One region of the Streptomyces sp. NBC_00667 genome, then DNA from elsewhere that is predicted to be linked to it. Evidence: predicted binding sites of a transcription regulator. Region 1 holds the regulator's gene; the other holds the start of a gene.
What was found. Region 1 encodes HrcA, which represses chaperone genes, less so after heat shock. Its sites were predicted from a motif close to TTNGCACTCNGNNNNNCNGAGTGCNAA; they were not measured.
Positions count from the first base shown of each region.

Region 1 (9,323 bases):
GCCAGCGTCCCGTCCGCGGCCACCGGCTCCTCGCGCAGCGCCACCGTCTCCCGGTAGGCGGTGGCGTAGCGGAGCCGGTCGAAGAACTTCTGCCCCGAGGCCGGGTAGTGCGCGGTGACGGGGTGCGGCACCTGGTCGAGGTTGATCCGCTGGATCACCCCGGCGAGGCCGAGGCTGTGGTCACCGTGGAAGTGGGTGACACAGATCCGGTTGATGTCGTGCGCGGCGACCCCGGCGCGCAGCATCTGGCGCTGGGTGCCCTCGCCCGGGTCGAAGAGGATGCCCTCGCCGTCCCAGCGCAGCAGGTAGCCGTTGTGGTTACGGGCCCGGGTGGGGACCTGGCTGGCGGTCCCCAGGACCACGAACTCGCGTACGGACACCGGTTATCCGGGGGGCCACTGGAGGCCGCGGCCGCCGAGGACGTGCGCGTGGGCGTGCCAGACGGTCTGGCCCGCCCCGGCGCCGGTGTTGAACACGATCCGGTAGCCGTGGTCGGCGATCTTCTCGTCGGCGGCGATCTGCCCGGCCTCGCGGAGCACGTCGGCGGCGATCGCCGGCTCGGCGGCGGCGAGCGACGCGGCGTCGGGGTAGTGCGCCTTGGGGATCACGAGCACGTGCGTGGGCGCCTGCGGGTTTATGTCCCGGAAGGCGACGGTCGTCTCCGACTCGCGGACGATCGTCGCCGGGATCTTCCCCTCCACGATCTTGCAGAACAGGCAGTCCGCCTGCGGTTCCCCGGCCATTGCTGCGCCTCTCGTGACGTTGATCGGTCGGGGCATCGTAACCGGCGGCGTGATCCCCCGGCTCGTGACCTGCTCGGCCACCTCGGGGCGGACGGCCTCAGGACCAGCGGCCCGTCCGTGCCAGCAGGACCGCCGTCGCGGCCGTTCCGGCGGTGGAGGTGCGCAGGACCGAGGCGCCCAGGCGGTACGGGTGGGCCCCGGCCGCCGCGAAGGCGGCCAGTTCCTCCGGGGAGACCCCGCCCTCCGGGCCGACCACCAGGACGATGGAGCCCGCGGTGGGCAGCTCGGCGGTGGCCAGCGCCTCCGAGGGGGTGTCGCGGTCCTCGTGCAGGACCACGGCCAGGTCGGCTTCGGCGAGCAGCGCCGCGACCTGCTTCGTGGACAGGGCCTCCGCGACCTCCGGGAACCGCACCCTGCGGGACTGCTTGCCCGCCTCCCGCGCGGTGGCCCGCCACTTGGCCAGGGACTTGGCGCCCCGCTCTCCGCGCCACTGGGTGATGCAGCGCGAGGCCTGCCAGGGGACGATGGCGTCCACACCGGTCTCGGTCATGGTCTCGACGGCGAGCTCGCCGCGGTCGCCCTTGGGCAGGGCCTGCACGACGGTGATCCGGACGGCCGGCTCCGGCTCCTCCTGGACGGACTCGAGGTCCATGACGACGAGGCGGTCCTTGCCCTCGGCGGCCTTGACGACGCCCTCCGCCCAGTGGCCGCGCCCGTCGGTGAGGACCACGTCCTCACCGGGGTTCAGCCTTTTCACGGAGACCGCGTGACGGCCTTCCGGGCCGTCCAGCACGAACTCCGGCCCCGCGGGGACCTCCTCGACCACGAACACCGGGGCCGTCATGACGCTCTCCTCATCTGCATGACCTTCAACGCACTCTGTGCCAGGGCGAGTTCCGCCACCAGCACCTCCACCAGTTCCCCCGCCGGCAGCGGCCGCGCCAGCCGGTGGCCCTGCCCCGCCCACAGCGCCATGCCCTGCGGATCCCCGGCGGCGGCCGCCGCCTTGCGCAGTCCCGAGGTCAGGTGGTGGACCTGCGGGTAGGCCGCCGGGGCGTACGGGCCGTGCTCGCGCATGAAGCGGTTGACCAGTCCCCGGGCGGGTCTGCCGGAGAAGGCCCGGGTGAGTTCCGTGTGCGGGAACAGCGGGTTGGTCAGCGCCCTCTTGTGCAGGGGGTCGGCGCCGGATTCCGGGCAGGGCAGGAAGGCCGTGCCGAGCTGGGCGGCCGCGGCGCCCGCCGCGAGCAGCGCCGCGATCTGCGCGCCGCGCATCACCCCGCCCGCCGCGATGATCGGCAGGGCCACCGCCTCCCGTACCGCCGCGACGAGCACGAGCAGGCCGACGCCCGCCGTGCCGTCGTTCTCCGGGTCGTCGCGGTGGGTGCCCTGGTGGCCGCCCGCCTCGACGCCCTGGACGCAGACCGCGTCGGCGCCCGCGGCCTCGGCGGTGCGGGCCTCCTCGACACCGGTCACGGTGACGACGGTGTACGTACCCGCCTCCCGCAGCCGGGCCAGGACGGCCGCGGGGGGGCAGCCGAAGGTGAAGGACACCACCGGGACGGGGTCTTCCAGCAGGATGGCGAGTTTGGCGTCGTAGCCGTCGTCGCAGGTGCCGACGATGTCGTCCGCCGCCAGGGACACCTCGTACCAGGTCGCCTCGCCGGCCAGCTGCCCCCGGTACGTCTCGACGGCCGCGGGGTCGACGTAGCCGGTCTGCGGCATGAGGAGGTTGACGCCGAAGGGGCGCCGGGTGAGCGCCCGCAGCCGCTTGATCTCCTGGTACATCCCGTCGGCGGTCTTGTAGCCGCCGGCCAGGAAACCGAGTCCGCCGGCCTCGCACACGGCGGCGGCGAGCGGCGGGCAGGCGACACCGCCCGCCATGGGGGCCTGCACGATCGGGTACGGGGAGAGACCGTTCGGCGCGGTGGACATGCCCTGCATCGTGCCACGTCCGGCGCACCCGGCCGAATCACCGCATTCGCCTGGCATAGTCCGCTTCCCGGCGCGGGTCCGGGAACGCCGCGAGCCCGGCCCGGGGCGTTCCCCGGGGCGGGCTCGCAGGAGGTGAGGCGGGCCGGTCAGCGGCCGTTGAACGCGTCCTTGAGGCGGCTGAACAGACCCTGCTGGCCCGGCGCGAACTGGCCCGTCGGCCGCTCCTCGCCGCGCAGCTTCGCCAGCTGGCGCAGCAGTTCCTCCTGCTGGGCGTCCAGCTTGCCCGGGGTGGTGACCTCGACGTGCACGATCAGGTCGCCCCGGCCGCCGCCGCGCAGGTGCGTGACGCCGCGCCCGTGCAGCGGGATCGCCTGGCCGGATCCGGTGCCGGGCCGGATGTCGATCTCCTCCAGCCCGTCCAACGTCTCCAGTGGGCACTTGGTGCCCAGGGCCGCGGCCGTCATGGGGATGGTGACCGTGCAGTGCAGGTCGTCCCCTCGCCGCTGGAAGGTCGGGTGCGCCAGCTCGTGGATCTCCACGTACAGGTCACCGGCGGGGCCGCCGCCGGGGCCGACCTCGCCCTCGCCCGCCAGCTGGATCCGGGTGCCGTTCTCGACGCCGGCCGGGATCTTGACGGTGAGGCTGCGGCGGGAGCGCACCCGGCCGTCGCCCGCGCACTCGGGGCACGGGGTCGGGACGACGGTGCCGAAGCCCTGGCACTGCGGACAGGGCCGCGAGGTCATGACCTGGCCCAGGAACGACCGGGTGACCTGCGAGACCTCGCCCCGGCCGCGGCACATGTCACACGTCTGCGCGGAGGTGCCGGGGGCGGCGCCCTCACCGGAGCAGGTGGTGCAGACGACGGCCGTGTCGACCTGGATGTCCTTGGTCGTCCCGAAGGCCGCCTCGTCCAGTTCCAGGTCGAGGCGGATCATGGCGTCCTGGCCGCGGCGCGTGCGCGAGCGCGGGCCGCGCTGCGAGGCCTGGCCGAAGAAGGCGTCCATGATGTCGGAGAAGTTGCCGAAGCCGCTCGCTCCGAAGCCGCCCGCGCCGCCGCCACCGCCCGAGGAGGACAGCGGGTCGCCGCCGAGGTCGTAGACCTGCTTCTTCTGCGGGTCCGAGAGGACCTCGTAGGCCGCGTTGATCTCCTTGAAGCGCTCCTGCGTCTTCGGGTCCGGATTCACATCCGGGTGGAGTTCACGCGCGAGGCGACGGAAGGCCTTCTTGATCTCGTCCTGCGATGCGTCGCGGCGCACGCCGAGAACGGCGTAGTAGTCCGTGGCCACTTACGACTCCGCCAGGATCTGTCCGACGTAACGTGCCACTGCGCGTACCGCTCCCATCGTTCCGGGGTAGTCCATGCGGGTCGGTCCGACCACGCCGAGTTTGGCGACTGCTTCGCCGCCCGAACCGTAACCGACCGAGACGACGGACGTGGAGTTCAGTCCCTCGTAGGCATTCTCATGCCCGATCTTCACGGCGACCCCCGACTCACTGGCCTCGCCCAGCAGCTTGAGGAGCACGACCTGCTCCTCCAGCGCTTCCAGCACCGGCCTGATCGTCAGGGGAAAGTCATGTCCGAACCGCGTGAGGTTGGCGGTACCGCCGATCATCAGCCGTTCCTCCGCCTCCTCCACCAGCGTCTCCCGCAGGGTGGCGAGGACGGCCTTGACCGTCGCCCGGTCCTCGGCCTCGAAAGACTCCGGGAGGTCCTGCACCAGCGGCGGTACGTCGGTGAAACGGCGGCCGACGACCCGGCTGTTCAGGCGCGCCCGCAGGTCGGCGAGCGAGGTCTCCGCGAACGGGGTTTGGCAGTCGACGAGCCGCTGCTCGACCCGCCCGGTGTCGGTGATCAGTACGAGCATCAGGCGCGCGGGCGCCAGGGAGAGCAGCTCCACGTGCCGGACGGTGGAGCGGGTCAGGCTCGGGTACTGGACGACGGCGACCTGCCGGGTGAGCTGCGCGAGCAGCCGCACGGTGCGCCCCACGACGTCGTCGAGGTCGACGGCGCCGTCGAGGAAGTTCTGGATGGCCCGGCGCTCGGGCGTCGACAGCGGCTTGACCCCCGCCAGCTTGTCGACGAAGAGCCGGTAGCCCTTGTCGGTGGGGATGCGGCCGGCGCTGGTGTGGGGCTGGGCGATGTAGCCCTCCTCCTCCAGCAAGGCCATGTCGTTGCGGACCGTCGCCGGGGAGACGCCGAGCCGGTGGCGCTCGGTGAGCGCCTTGGAGCCGACCGGCTCCTCCGTCCCCACGTAGTCCTGGACGATGGCGCGCAATACTTCGAGCCTGCGTTCGCTGAGCACTCGTGCACACCTCCAGTGCGGTGGGTCGTCGCTGCGGTCGTTTTCGGCCGGCCCGGGACGGGCCACTGGCACTCTGCGCATCCGAGTGCCAGACATCCCCCGGTCAGTGTACGGCCGGGTAGTACGCCGCGGGCAAGGGCGGCCCGCCAGGGTAGCGTCCCCGCATGGACGTGCGTTGGGAAGAGGCGGGCTGGGAACGGCTGACCGGGCGGTCCGGAAGACGCCGACTGCCGGTGTGGGACTGCACGGTGGGGCTGGTGGTGGGCGATGAGTCGGTGCTTCTGATCGACCCCGGATCCTGCGTCCGCGAAGGCCTGGGGCTGCGGGCGGAGGCGGAGCGGCTGACCGGCCGCCACGTGACCCATATCGCATTCACACACGGACATTTCGACCACGTGCTCGGCGGCTCCGCCTTCCCGGAGGCGGAGTTTTACGGTGCGGTCGGGCTGGACGCGCACCTCGCGCTGGACCGGGACGACCTGCGGGAGGACGCGGTCCGGCAGGGACTGGACCCGGCGGAGGCCGCCGAAGCGGCACGGGCGCTCCCGCTGCCCCGGCACCTGGTGTCGGGCGAGTGGACGCTGGAGCTGGGCGGGGTGCAGGTCCTGCTGGCGAACGTCGGGCCGGGGCACACGCGGCACGACCTGGCGGTCTTCGTGCCGGGCGAGCGGGAGGCCGTCTTCTGCGGGGACCTGGTGGAGGAGTCGGGCGAACCCCAGGCGGGCCCGGACGCGGTCCCGGCGCGGTGGCCGGCGGCGCTCGACCGGCTGCTCTCGCTCGGCGGGGACGACGCGCTGTACGTGCCCGGTCACGGAGCGGTGGTCGACGCGGGCTTCGTGCGTGCGCAACGCGCCACACTGGCGGGCCGGTTCGGCGTGTCGGGCGCGTGAGCGCGGGCTCTCTCGTACCGTCGGCCGGATGCGTGAGTACTCCCCCGATCTGACCCCGCAGTGGAAGCGCGCCAAGGCCGTGCCCGAGGTGCCGGCCGACCCGGGCCTCGTGGTGGAGGTGGCGGGCACCGACTTCTGCGGGGCGGTGGTGGGCTGCGAGGCGGGCACGGTGACCTTGGAGGACCGCTTCGGCAAGCGCCGCGCCTTCCCGCTGGAGCCGCGCGGGTTCCTCCTGGACGGCGCGGTGGTCACCCTGACCCGCCCGGTGCGTGCGGCGGTGGTGCCCACGCGGACGGCCTCGGGCTCGGTGGCCGTCCCCGGGGCGCGGGCGCGGGTGGCGCGGGCGGGGCGGATCTACGTCGAGGGCCGCCACGACGCGGAGCTGGTGGAGCGGGTGTGGGGCGACGACCTGCGGATCGAGGGGGTGGTCGTGGAGTACCTGGAGGGCATCGACGACCTCCCCGCCATCGTGGCGGACTTCGCCCCGGCGCCGGACGCCCGCCTGGGCGTGCTGGTCGACCACCTGGTGCCGGGTACGAAGGAGTCCCGCATCGCGGCGTCGGTGACGTCCCCGCACGTCCTGGTGGTGGGCCACCCGTACGTGGACGTCTGGCAGGCGGTGAAGCCTTCGGCCCTGGGCATCCCGGCCTGGCCGGTGATCCCCCCGGGCCAGGACTGGAAGACGGGCATCTGCCGCGCCCTCGGCTGGCCCCCGAACACGGGCGCGGCCTGGCAGCACATCCTGTCCCGCGTCACGTCCTACAAGGACCTCGACCCCACCCTCCTGCGCGCGGTGGAACACCTCATCGACCACGTCACGACCCCGGCCGACGCCTGATCCCCGGGCAATCCACCCCCGCCGGCGTTTGAGGCGCGGGAAACCCAGCCCCGCCGGCGCTTGAGGCGCGGGGCGAGGAAACCCAGCCCCGCCGGCGTTTGAGGCGCGGGGCCCGGGGCGGAGCCCCGGAAAGCCCGGCACAGCCGGGGCCGCGCAGCGCAACGGCGCCGCACCCGGCACACCCGCACCGGCACCGGCACCGGCACACCCGCACCCGCACCCGCCGCCCCGCGTCAGTCGACCCGCGTCAGTCGACCAGGTCCCGGATCACCGCGTCGGCCAGCAACCGCCCCCGCAGCGTCAACACGGCCCGCCCCGCCCCGTACGGCCCCGGCTCCAGCAGCCCGTCCGCCAGGGCCCGACCGGCCGCGGCCAGCCCGGCCGGAGCCAGCAGGGCCAACGGCACGCCGTCCACCAGCCGCAGCTCCAGCAGGATCCGCTCCACCCGCCGGTCCTCCTCCGACAGGACCTCCCGCCCGGCCCCGGGGGAACGGCCCTCGGCCAGCGCGGCGGCGTACGCCCCCGGGTGCTTCACGTTCCACCACCGCACCCCGCCCACGTGCGAGTGCGCCCCCGGCCCCGCGCCCCACCAGTCCGCGCCGCGCCAGTACAGCTCGTTGTGCAGGCACCGCCCGGCCTCCGAGGTGGCCCAGTTCGACACCTCGTACCAGTGGTACCCGGCCTCCGCCATCACCGCGTCCGCGATCAGGTACCGGTCGGCGTGCACGTCGTCGTCCGTCATCGGGACCTCGCCGCGCCGGATCCGCCGGGCCAGCTGCGTGCCCTCCTCCACGATCAGCGCGTACGCGCTGATGTGGTCCGGACCGGCCCCCAGCGCCGCCGAGAGCGACGCCCGCCAGTCCTCGTCCGTCTCGCCGGGCGTGCCGTAGATCAGGTCCAGGTTCACGTGCTCGAAGCCCGCCGCCCGTGCCTCGGCGACGCACGCCTCCGGCCGCCCGGGGGTGTGCGTACGGTCCAGCACCTTGAGGACGTGCTGCTTGGCGCTCTGCATGCCGAAGGAGATCCGGTTGAACCCGCCCGCCCGCAGCTGCGCGAGGTACGCGGGGTCCACGGACTCCGGGTTGGCCTCCGTCGTGATCTCCGCGTCCGGTGCCAGACCGAATTCGTCCCGGATCGCCGCGAGCATCCGTACGAGGTCGGCGGCCGGCAGCAGTGTCGGCGTGCCGCCGCCCACGAACACGGTCCGCACGGCCCTGGGGTCGTCCCCGAGCACCTTGCGGGCGAGGCGGACCTCGTCGATCAGGGTGTCGGCGTAGTTCTCGCGGGAGGCGAGCACGCCTCCGGTACCCCGCAGCTCGGTCGCCGTGTAGGTGTTGAAGTCGCAGTAGCCGCAGCGCGTGGCGCAGTACGGGACGTGCAGGTAGAACCCGAGCGGCCGGTCCCCGGCACCCGCCAGGGCGTGGGACGGCAGCGAGCCGTCTTCGGGCATGGGGTCACCGTCGGGCAGTGCGGAAGGCATGTGCCCATTGTCCCGCACTGCCCCAAGGTCGTTTACGCCTCGTTCGAGCCCGCGTACATCTCGTCGATGAGGTGCTTGAACTCGCGCTCGACGACCGGACGCTTGAGTTTCAGGCTCGGCGTGAGGTCACCGTGCTCGACGTCCAGGTCGCGCGGCAGCAGCCGGAACTGCTTGATCGTCTGCCAGCGCTGGAGGCCCTCGTTGAGGGTCTGTACGTACGTCTCGATCAGCCGGTTGGTCTCCGGCGCGGCCGCGACCTCGGCGTACGTCTTGCCCTCCAGGCCGTGCTCGGCCGCCCAGCCCAGGATCGCCGGGCCGTCGAGCGCGATCAGCGCCGAGCAGAAGTTCCGGTCCGCGCCGTGCACGACGATGCTGGAGACGTACGGGCAGATGGCCTTGAACTGGCCTTCGACCTCCGCCGGGGCCACGTACTTGCCGCCCGAGGTCTTGATCAGGTCCTTCTTGCGGTCGGTGATGCGCAGGTAGCCGTCGGGCGAGAGCTCGCCGATGTCGCCCGTGTGCAGCCAGCCGTCCGCTTCCAGCACCTCGGCGGTCTTGTCGGGCAGCCGGTGGTAGCCCTGCATGATGCCGGGGCTGCGCAGCAGGATCTCGCCGTCGTCGGCGATGCGGACCTCGGTGCCGGGGAGCGGCTTGCCGACCGTGCCGGTGCGGTAGGCCTCGCCGGGGTTGACGAAGGAGGCGGCGCTGGACTCGGTGAGCCCGTAACCCTCCAGGATGTGGATGCCGGCGCCGGCGAAGAAGTAGCCGATGTCGGGCGCGAGCGCGGCGGAACCGGAGACGGCGGCGCGCAGCTTGCCGCCGAAGGCCTCGCGGAGCTTGGAGTAGACGAGCGCGTCGGCGACCTTGTGCTTGGCGGCGAGGCCGAGGGGGACCTTCGTGCTTCCGGTGCGCCGGTGGTTGTCCTGGCTGGTCCTGGCGTATTCGCGGGCCACCTCGGCGGCCCACTTGAAGATCTTGTACTTGGCGCCGCCCGCGACCCGGGCCTTGCCCGCGGCACCGTTGTAGACCTTCTCGAAGATGCGCGGGACGGCCGCCATGTAGGTCGGCTGCACCACCGGCAGGTTCTCGATGATCTTGTCGATACGGCCGTCGACGGCGGTGACGTGCCCGACCTCG
Region 1 is NZ_CP109022.1:2,365,131-2,374,453, forward strand. Features, by position in the region: gene OHA81_RS11135 (ribonuclease Z) at 1-380, opposite strand, end outside; gene OHA81_RS11140 (histidine triad nucleotide-binding protein) at 384-743, opposite strand; gene OHA81_RS11145 (16S rRNA (uracil(1498)-N(3))-methyltransferase) at 841-1,587, opposite strand; gene OHA81_RS11150 (nitronate monooxygenase) at 1,584-2,675, opposite strand; gene dnaJ (molecular chaperone DnaJ) at 2,822-3,961, opposite strand; gene hrcA (heat-inducible transcriptional repressor HrcA) at 3,962-4,978, opposite strand; gene OHA81_RS11165 (MBL fold metallo-hydrolase) at 5,143-5,868, shown strand; gene OHA81_RS11170 (DUF3097 domain-containing protein) at 5,897-6,706, shown strand; gene hemW (radical SAM family heme chaperone HemW) at 6,954-8,186, opposite strand; gene OHA81_RS11180 (AMP-dependent synthetase/ligase) at 8,219-9,323, opposite strand, start outside.

Region 2 (9,323 bases), 610 kb from region 1:
CCGGGGCCCCGCCTGTCCAATCGAAGCCCTTCCGAAGACGGTGTGACAGGTCACCCGTCCGATTCAGCACAAGGTCACCGCCAGCCGTGACACGCTGCCGGCGCCGACGAGGGCCCGCGCGGTCTCCCGGGGGACGGACAGCACCACCGTGGCCCCGCCGTCGCCCGGCGTCCCCTCCGGCTCCGGCACCCGCGCGACCCGAGCCGCGGCAGCCACCACCCGGGGCGGCCCGGCGCGCTCCGCCGCCACCACGTCCACCCGGTCCCCGGGCCGCAGCAGCCGCACCGTCGCCGCGTCCGCGATGCGTACGGGGGCCGACACCATCCGCACCACCGTGGGCGGCGGTCCCGCCTCCGGCGGTCCGGCGCCCCGGGAGGCCCGCGCCTGTGTCCCGCCGACCGCCAGCGCGGCCGCGACGACGGCCAGCCCCGCCGCCCCGGCCCGCCTCCGACGTCGCACGGCGCGCCCGAGGCGGTCCCCGCCACGCCCCACCCGCAGCGGCGGGAAGAGCGGGACGGGGTGCGCGGGCAGGCCCGTGGGAGGCAGGCGCGTGAGAGGCAGGGCCCCGGGAGTCGGGCCCGTAGGAGAAGGGGGTGCCGTAGGAGAAGGGGATCCCGTAGGAGAAGGGGACGAGGAAAGCTGCGGGGAAAGGAACGCGGACATGCGGAACACCGCCCGGCTGTGGGTTCGGGGTCCGGACCCGGCGTCCGGACACCCCTCACGATCCGCCCCGGCGCCCGATCCCGCTCACGCCTGTGGACCGTCCCCAGGTTGTGGACAACCCCGTCACCCCCAGGGGTGAGTGCGGCGCTAGGGCAGCTCGATGCCCAGGTCCCAGCCGTCGTGCGCGTGCGTGCACAGGCAGTCCCGGGATTCCGTCGGCGGCAGGGCCGCGACCGCGTCGAACAGGACCTCGCGCAGCCGCCCGACGTTCTCGCCGAACACCCTCAGCACCTCGGTGTGGGAGACGCCCTCGCCCGTCTCGGCGCCCGCGTCCAGGTCCGTCACCAGAGCCATCGAGGTGTAGCAGAGGCCCAGCTCCCGCGCGAGGACCGCCTCCGGGTGCCCGGTCATACCGACCACCGACCACCCCATGGCCGCGTGGAAGAGCGATTCGGCGCGCGTCGAGAACCGGGGGCCCTCCACCACGACCATCGTGCCGCCGTCCACCGGCTCCCAGCCCCGCCCGCGCGCCGCGCCCATCGCCGCCGCCCGCCCGACCGGGCAGTAAGGGTCGGCGAAGGTGGTGTGCACGACGTTCGGGACGGATCCGTCCGGCAGCGGCTCCCCGTCGAAGAAGGTCTGCACGCGGGACTTCGTGCGGTCCACCAGCTGGTCCGGCACCAGCAGCGTGCCCGGCCCGTACTCGGCCCGCAGACCCCCCACCGCGCACGGCCCGAGCACCTGGCGCACGCCGACCGAGCGCAGCGCCCACAGGTTGGCCCGGTAGTTGATCTTGTGCGGCGGGACGGTGTGGCTGCGCCCGTGCCGCGGCAGGAACGCCACCGACCGGCCGGCCAGCTCACCCAGGTACAGGGAGTCGCTGGGGGGCCCGTAGGGGGTTTCCACCTGTATTTCGGAGACGTCCTCCAGGAAGGAGTAGAACCCCGAGCCGCCGATGACACCGATCTCTGCGTTCGCCATACGGTCACCCTAGCCGCGGACGCACACGGCCCCGCCGCCCAGGTGAGGGCGGCGGGGCCGGGCGGAAAGCGGACGGGTCAGGCGGCCGAGGTGGAGCTGCTGCTCGTGGTCGACGAGGACGACGTGGTCGAGGACGCGGCGGCCGGGGCGGCGGCGGTCGACGTCGTGGACGAAGCCGGCTTCGAAGCGGGCGTGCTGCTCGACGACGCACCACGGCTGTCGTTCCGGTAGAAACCGGAGCCCTTGAAGACGATGCCGACCGCGGAGAACACCTTCTTCAGGCGTCCGTCGCAGTTCGGGCACACGGTCAGTGCGTCATCGGTGAACTTCTGCACGGCCTCAAGGCCCTCACCGCACTCGGTGCACTGGTACTGGTAGGTCGGCACGAATTTCCTCCTGGCACTCTCACTCAATGAGTGCTAACGACGCTCCATGGTGACGTATTCCGGCGGAACAGTCCACCGATCTCGGCCGCGCGGTGACCGACACCACCCTCAGACGGTGCTGAGGTCCCGCTGCCGGCCCCGGTTCTCCCGGGCCTGCGGGGTCTCCGAAGAGCTGACGATCCGGCCGGCCGCCTTCGGCGCGAGCTTCGCCCGCAGGGAAAGCAGCGTGACCAGCGCCAGCGCGGTCGCGGCCGCCGGCACGAGGAACCCGTACGAGGACCCGTGCGCGTCCGTCAGGCGGCCGGCCACGATCACGGCGATGGCCTGCCCGAAGGCGACCGCACCGGTCAGCCAGGTGAAGGCCTCGGTGCGGGCGTTCGCCGGGATCAGCGCCTCGATCATCGTGTAGCCGGTGATCAGGGCCGGGGCGATGCACAGACCGACGAGCAGGCCGATGGCGGCGAGCAGGACCATCGAGTCGGCGGTCCACAGCAGCGACGCGGTGGCGGTCAGCCCGATGTAGCCGAGCAGCAGCCGGCGGCGCGGGCCGATCTTCCAGGCGATGGCGCCGCAGGCGATGCCGGCGAGCATGTTGCCCGCGGCGAAGACGCCGTACAGCAGGCCGTTCGCACCCGGGCTGCCCATCTCGCTGGAGAAGGCGGCCATCGAGACCTGCATGCCGCCGAAGACGGCGCCGATCCCGAGGAAGGCGACGATCAGGACGCGCAGACCCGGGAAGGACAGGGCCGAGGCGCGCTTGCCGCCGGTGGAGGTCTGCGCGTGCCCCTTGGGCTGGGTCGCGCGCTGGGCGGCGAAGAGCAGGCCGCCGAGCAGCGAGAGCGTGGCTTCGGTGATGAGCCCGGCCGAGGGGTGCAGGCCGGTGCACAGCGCGGTCGCGAGGACCGGGCCGACGACGAAGGTGAACTCGTCGGTGACGGACTCGAACGCGGCGGCGGTCGGCAGCAGCGGCGAGCCCTCCAGCTTGGCGGCCCAGCGGGCCCGGACCATCGGCCCGACCTGCGGCACCGAGGCGCCGGCCGGGATCGCGGCGGCGGCGAGGGCGAGGACGGGGGCGCCGAGCAGCGCGAGCGCGACCAGGGCGCTCACGGCGGCGGCGTGGAGGAGTACGACCGGCAGCAGGACGGCGCTCTGGCCGTGCTTGTCGGTCAGGTTGCCCATCAGGGGGGCGCACAGCGCCATGGAGATGCCGGTGACGGCGGAGACGATGCCGGCGTTGGCGTAGGAGCCGGTGGTGTGCTGGACGAGCAGCAGGATGCTGATGGTCAGCATGCCGAACGGCAGGCGGGCGGCGAAGCCCGGGAGCAGGAAGCCGAGGGCGCCGGGAGTGCGCAGGAGCTGTCCGTAGCCGGGGCGGGCGGACGAGTCGGTCGTGACCGCGGATGTCACGGCCTTGCCTTTCCGCTGCCTGGTAGAACTCCCCGTCTGCGGACGGTGCGGCACCTTGTGGGCGAGCCGCACCCGTACATGTGGGAGCCCCGAGAGCTGTCCTCTTGCGCAGAACCGAGTGATACCTGGGCGCCCACTGCGGGGGCCACGGCCGCTTTGCGGTCGCGCCAGCTCTGCGTCAGGCAGAGTTGGTTCGTTCTGGTGTGCCTTTATCGTACAGGCAGACCGTCGCTTACGCCCTGTGATTCCGACGACAATTTATGGGTTCACCTGCGATTAACTGGAAGTTCGCATTCCGCAAGCCGTCAAAGCAGGGCAGAAGTGCCCACCGGACCGCGAAATCACAGATTTAGAACGTCGCTCTAACGCTCCGAAGCCCCACCAAAGGCCCACCCGAGCCCCACCCGAGCCCCACCCGGGCCCCGCCTCAAGCCCCGTTCGAGCCCGTCCCCAGCCATCCCGCGAGCTTGCCGCCCCGCGCGACCGCCCGCAACCGTGCCTCCGCCGCGTCCCGTACCTGGTCCGTCGCCACCACCAGCAGCTCGTCCTGCCGGCGCAGCACCGTCGACGGCGCCGGTACGAAGCTCTTCCCGTCCCGCACCACCAGCGTCACCGACGCCCCGGCCGGGAGCCGCAGCTCTCCGACCTCCACGCCGTGCATCCGCGAGGCCGGGGGTATGGCGAAGGACAGCAGGTGCCCGCGCAGCTTCTCCAGCGGAGCGGACTCGATGCCCAGGTCCGCCGCCTCGTCCGCGGCGCCGAGTTCGAGCTTGCGCGCCAGCCACGGCAGGGTCGGGCCCTGGACCAGGGTGTACACGACGACGAGGACGAAGACGATGTTGAAGACCCGGTCGCTGCCCTCGATGCCGGTCACCATCGGGATGGTGGCCAAGATGATGGGCACGGCGCCGCGGAGGCCCGCCCACGACATCAGGGCCTGCTCCTGCCACGGGATCCGGAAGGGCAGCAGGCTGACGAACACCTCCAGCGGCCGCGCCACCATCGTCAGCACCAGTCCGATGATCACCGCGGGCCAGAAGTCCTTGGCCAGCTCGTGCGGGGTCACCAGCAGGCCGAGCAGGACGAACATGCCGATCTGGGCGATCCAGCCGAGCCCGTCCGCGAACCCCCGGGTGGCGGGCCAGTGCGGCAGCTTCGCGTTGCCGAGGACCATCGCCGCCAGGTACACCGCGAGGAAGCCGGAGCCGTGCGCCATCGCGCCGGCGGCGTACGCGGTGATCGCGATGGCCATCACGGCGATCGGGTAGAGGCCCGAGGCGGGCAGCGCCACGTGCCGCAGGCCGTACGCGCCCAGGAAGCCCACCGTGAGGCCGATGGCGGTGCCGATGGCCAGTTCGAGGGCGATCTTGCCGATCAGGACGTACCAGTCGTCCACCGGTCCGACGGTCGCGAAGGACACCACCAGGATGACCACCGGGGCGTCGTTGAAGCCGGACTCCGCCTCCAGCACACCCGTCACGCGGGACGGCAGCGGCACCTTGCGCAGCACCGAGAAGACGGCCGCGGCGTCGGTCGAGGAGACGACCGCGCCGATCAGCAGGGCCTGGCGCCACTCCAGTCCGACCAGGTAGTGCGCCCCGGCCGCCGTGACCCCCACGCTGATCGCCACCCCGAGGAGGGAGAGCGTGATCGCCGCCGGCAGGGCCGGCCTGATCTGTTTCCACTTGGTGCCCAGACCGCCCTCGGCGAGGATCACGACGAGCGCGGCGTAGCCGATGACCTGGGTCAGTTCGGCGTTGTCGAAAACGACGTTGCCTATGCCGTCCTGGCCTATCGCTATGCCTATGCCGAGGTAGATGAGCAGGCTGGGCAGACCGCTGCGCGAGGAGACGCGTACCGCCGCTACCGCGACGAGCAGCACGAGCGAGCAGACCAGCAGGAGCTCATTGAGCAGGTGGACAGTCAGCGGGCGGCCCTTTCCCTCCATGTGCCCTGACGGATCGTTCCTCCGGAGGCACGTGACAAGTACTTCGTTACCTTACCTAATCTTTGACGGAGTCTTTACTCGACAACCACATTGTGAAACGTGCGCCCGCCCCTGTCCTACGGACCTCGACCCCTGGCGGATCATCGAGGGCGGTCCTGCGCCTATGGTGGCTTCCAGCAATCCCAGGACCACCCTGCCCCTCTAAGGACAGCGATGCCCGCCAACTCATCCGGCCCTTCCGTCAAGAAGAAGGGACGACGCGCACGTCTGATCGTGCTCGTCATGGTCCTGGCGCTCTTGGCGGGACTCGGCTACGGGGCGTACTGGAGCGTCGACGGCGTCCGTGCCTCCTATCCCCAGACCACCGGCTCCCTCAAGCTGCCCGGCCTGACCGCGGCCGTCGAGGTCAAACGCGACGAGCACGGGATCCCGCAGCTCTACGCGGACAACGACGAGGACCTCTTCCGCGCGCAGGGCTTCGTCCACGCGCAGGACCGCTTCTGGGAGATGGACGTCCGCCGCCACATGACCTCCGGGCGGCTCTCCGAGATGTTCGGCTCCGGCCAGGTCGAGACCGACGCCTTCCTGCGCACGCTGGGCTGGCGCCAGGTCGCGCAGAGCGAGTACGACACCAAGCTCTCACCGGAGACCAAGAAGTACCTCCAGGCGTACGCCGACGGGGTCAACGCCTACCTCAAGGGGAAGTCCGGCAAGGACCTCTCCGTGGAGCACGCGGCCCTCAAGCTGACCGGCGATTACACGCCGGAGCAGTGGACGCCGGTGGACTCGGTGGCCTGGCTCAAGGCGATGGCCTGGGACCTGCGCGGCAACATGCAGGACGAGATCGACCGTTCGCTGATGGCCGGCAAGCTCTCGCCGCAGCAGATCGACGACCTCTACCCGCCGTACCCCTTCGACCGGAACAAGCCGATCGTCGAGGGCGGCGCCGTCTCCGGGGGCAAGTACGTCCCCCAGGGCACGGCGTCCGCGGGCTCGACGGGCACGGGCAGCGGAACGGGCTCCACCGGAACCGGAACCGGAACCGGAACCGGCACGGGGACCGGCACCGGCTCCCAGGCCACCCCGAACGGCCAAATCACCACCGGCCTCGCCGACAACGCCTCCGCCCAGGGCGCGAGCGTCGGCCTGCGCACCCAGCTGTCCTCCCTCGCCAAGACCCTGGACGAGATCCCGGCCATCCTCGGCCCCAACGGCAGCGGCATCGGCTCGAACTCCTGGGTCGTGGCGGGCAAGTACACGACCACCGGCAAGCCGCTGCTCGCGAACGACCCGCACCTCGCGCCCCAGCTGCCCTCCGTCTGGTACCAGATGGGCCTGCACTGCCGCGCGGTCTCGCCCCAGTGCCAGTACGACGTGGCCGGCTTCACCTTCTCCGGCATGCCGGGCGTGGTCATCGGCCACAACGCCGACATCGCCTGGGGCATGACCAACCTCGGCGCCGACGTCACCGACCTCTACCTGGAGCAGATCAAGCCCGACGGCTACGTCTACGACAACAAGGTGGTCCCCTTCACGACCCGCGAGGAGGAGATCAAGGTCGCGGGCGGCAAGAGCAAGCGGATCACGGTCCGCACCACCAACAACGGCCCGCTGATCTCCGACCGCAGCGACGAGCTCGCCACCGTCGGCTCCCGCGCCCCGGTCAGCGGCTCCGCCCCCGACCGCGGCGACGGCTACGGCGTGGCCCTGCGGTGGACGGCGCTGGACCCGGGCAAGTCGATGGACGCCGTCTTCAAGCTCGACCGGGCCAAGGACTTCGCGGGCTTCCGCGCCGCCGCCCGCGACTTCGAGGTCCCGTCCCAGAACCTGATCTACGCCGACAACAAGGGCCCCAACGGCAACATCGGCTACCAGGCCCCGGGCCGCGTCCCGATCCGCGTCGGCGACGGCCGCATGCCGGCGCCCGGCTGGGACCCCAAGTACGCCTGGAAGGGCGGCAAGGACGGCACGAGCGGCTACGTCCCGCAGGACGAGATGCCGTACGAACTCAACCCGGCGCGCGGCTACATCGTGACGGCCAACCAGGCCGTCACCGAGAGCGGCACCGGCGCGGGCAAGTACCCGTACGTGCTGACCACCGACTGGGGCTACGGCGCCCGCAGCCAGCGGATCAACGACCTCATCGAGGCGAAGACCAAGGACAACGGCAAGATCTCCACCGATGACATGCGCACCATGCAGATGGACAACAGCAGCGAGATCGCCGCGCTGCTGACGCCGATGCTGGCCAAGATCCAGGTCTCCGACCCGGACGTGCGCTCGGCGCAGAAGCTGCTGGAGGACTGGAACTACACCCAGGAGCCCGACTCGGCGGCGGCCGCCTACTTCAACGCCGTTTGGCGCAACATCCTCAAGCGCGCCTTCGGCGACAAGATGCCGAGGGAACTGCGCGTCACCAACAGCTGCATGAACGTCCAGGACAGTGGCAACGGGCCCGCCGACGACCTCGCCGACATCGTCCGCGAGTGCGGTAGCCGCGGAGCCGACACGGCGCAGCCGGACGGCGGCGACCGCTGGTTCGAGGTGGTCCGCCGCCTGGTCAAGGACGAGAAGTCGGCGTGGTGGAAGTCGCCCGGCACCGTGCGGGAGAAGCCGACCACGACCCGCGACGAGCTGTTCGCCCGGGCCATGAAGGACGCCCGCTGGGAGCTGACCGCCAAGCTCGGCAAGGACCAGTCGACCTGGAGCTGGGGCCGGCTGCACCAGCTGACGCTCAAGAACCAGACGATCGGCACCGAGGGCCCCGGCTTCATGCGGTGGCTGCTGAACCGCGGACCGTGGAACCTGGGCGGCGGCGAGGCCACGGTCAACGCCACCGGCTGGAACGCCTCCAGCGGCTACGGCGTCACCTGGGTGCCGTCGATGCGGATGGTCGTCAACCTCAACGACCTCGACAAGTCCCGCTGGATCAACCTGACCGGCGCCTCGGGACACGCGTACAACTCCCACTACACCGACCAGACCACGATGTGGGCCAAGGGCGAGCTGCTGGACTGGCCGTTCGGCAAGGAGGCCGTGGACAAGGCCACGGCCGACACCCTGACGCTCAAGCCGTAGAGCTCAGAATCCTTCGAAGCGGACCACCCCCGACGGGGTGGCCACCGCCCGGACGGGGTGGTCGTGCGGTTCCTCCGGGACCCGCGCGACCACCTCTTCGTCGTAGAGGAGCACCACCAGCGCCGGATGCGCCCCGGCGCGCTCCAGCCGCTCCAGCACCCTGTCGTACGAGCCCCCGCCGCGTCCGAGCCGCATCCCGCGCGCATCGACGGCGAGTCCCGGCAGCAGGACGGCGTCCGCCCCGGTCACCGCGTCCGGGCCCAGCGGCGGCCCGGACGGCTCCAGCAGCGCCATCTTCCCCGCGTGCGCGGTGGCGGTGAGGCTGTCCGGGCCCTCGTACACCGCCCAGTCGAGGTCGTTGTCGGGCAGCAGCAGCGGCAGCAGGACCCGCTTCCCGGCCGCCCGGAGCGCGTCGAGCAGTTCGCGGGTGCCGGGTTCGGTGCCGACGGAGACGTACGCGGCGACCGTCGCCGCTCCGGCCAGTTCGGGCAGTCCCGAGGCGGAGCGGGCGAGCGCGCGGGCCGACGTACGGCGCGACTCGGCGGAGCGGGCGCGGCGGGCCGCGAGCAGCTCGCGGCGCAAGGCCGCCTTCTCGGCCACGCGGGCCGCCCTCCGGCCGGACGCGTCTGACTGGTTCCCTGCCACAGCTGGATCAGATTTCCTTCCGAAGCGGCACAGACCGGGAGCTTCTCCCCGGAATCTGACCTGGCGTTTCTGCGTAACCCACTATCGTTCTGCGCATGAATCAGTTGCACCCCGTGATCAAGAAGGCCGTCATCCCGGCCGCGGGCCTCGGCACTCGCTTCCTCCCGGCGACCAAGGCGACCCCGAAGGAAATGCTTCCGGTCGTGGACAAGCCC
Region 2 is NZ_CP109022.1:2,974,725-2,984,047, reverse strand. Features, by position in the region: gene OHA81_RS13820 (hypothetical protein) at 64-459, opposite strand; gene OHA81_RS13815 (S-methyl-5'-thioadenosine phosphorylase) at 811-1,644, opposite strand; gene OHA81_RS13810 (FmdB family zinc ribbon protein) at 1,722-2,030, opposite strand; gene OHA81_RS13805 (MFS transporter) at 2,139-3,437, opposite strand; gene OHA81_RS13800 (potassium/proton antiporter) at 3,865-5,385, opposite strand; gene OHA81_RS13795 (penicillin acylase family protein) at 5,599-8,463, shown strand; gene OHA81_RS13790 (5-formyltetrahydrofolate cyclo-ligase) at 8,467-9,063, opposite strand; gene galU (UTP--glucose-1-phosphate uridylyltransferase GalU) at 9,204-9,323, shown strand, end outside.
Region 2: a site for HrcA is predicted at 2,041-2,067, ahead of OHA81_RS13810 (FmdB family zinc ribbon protein). Genes of this name have one in related genera too.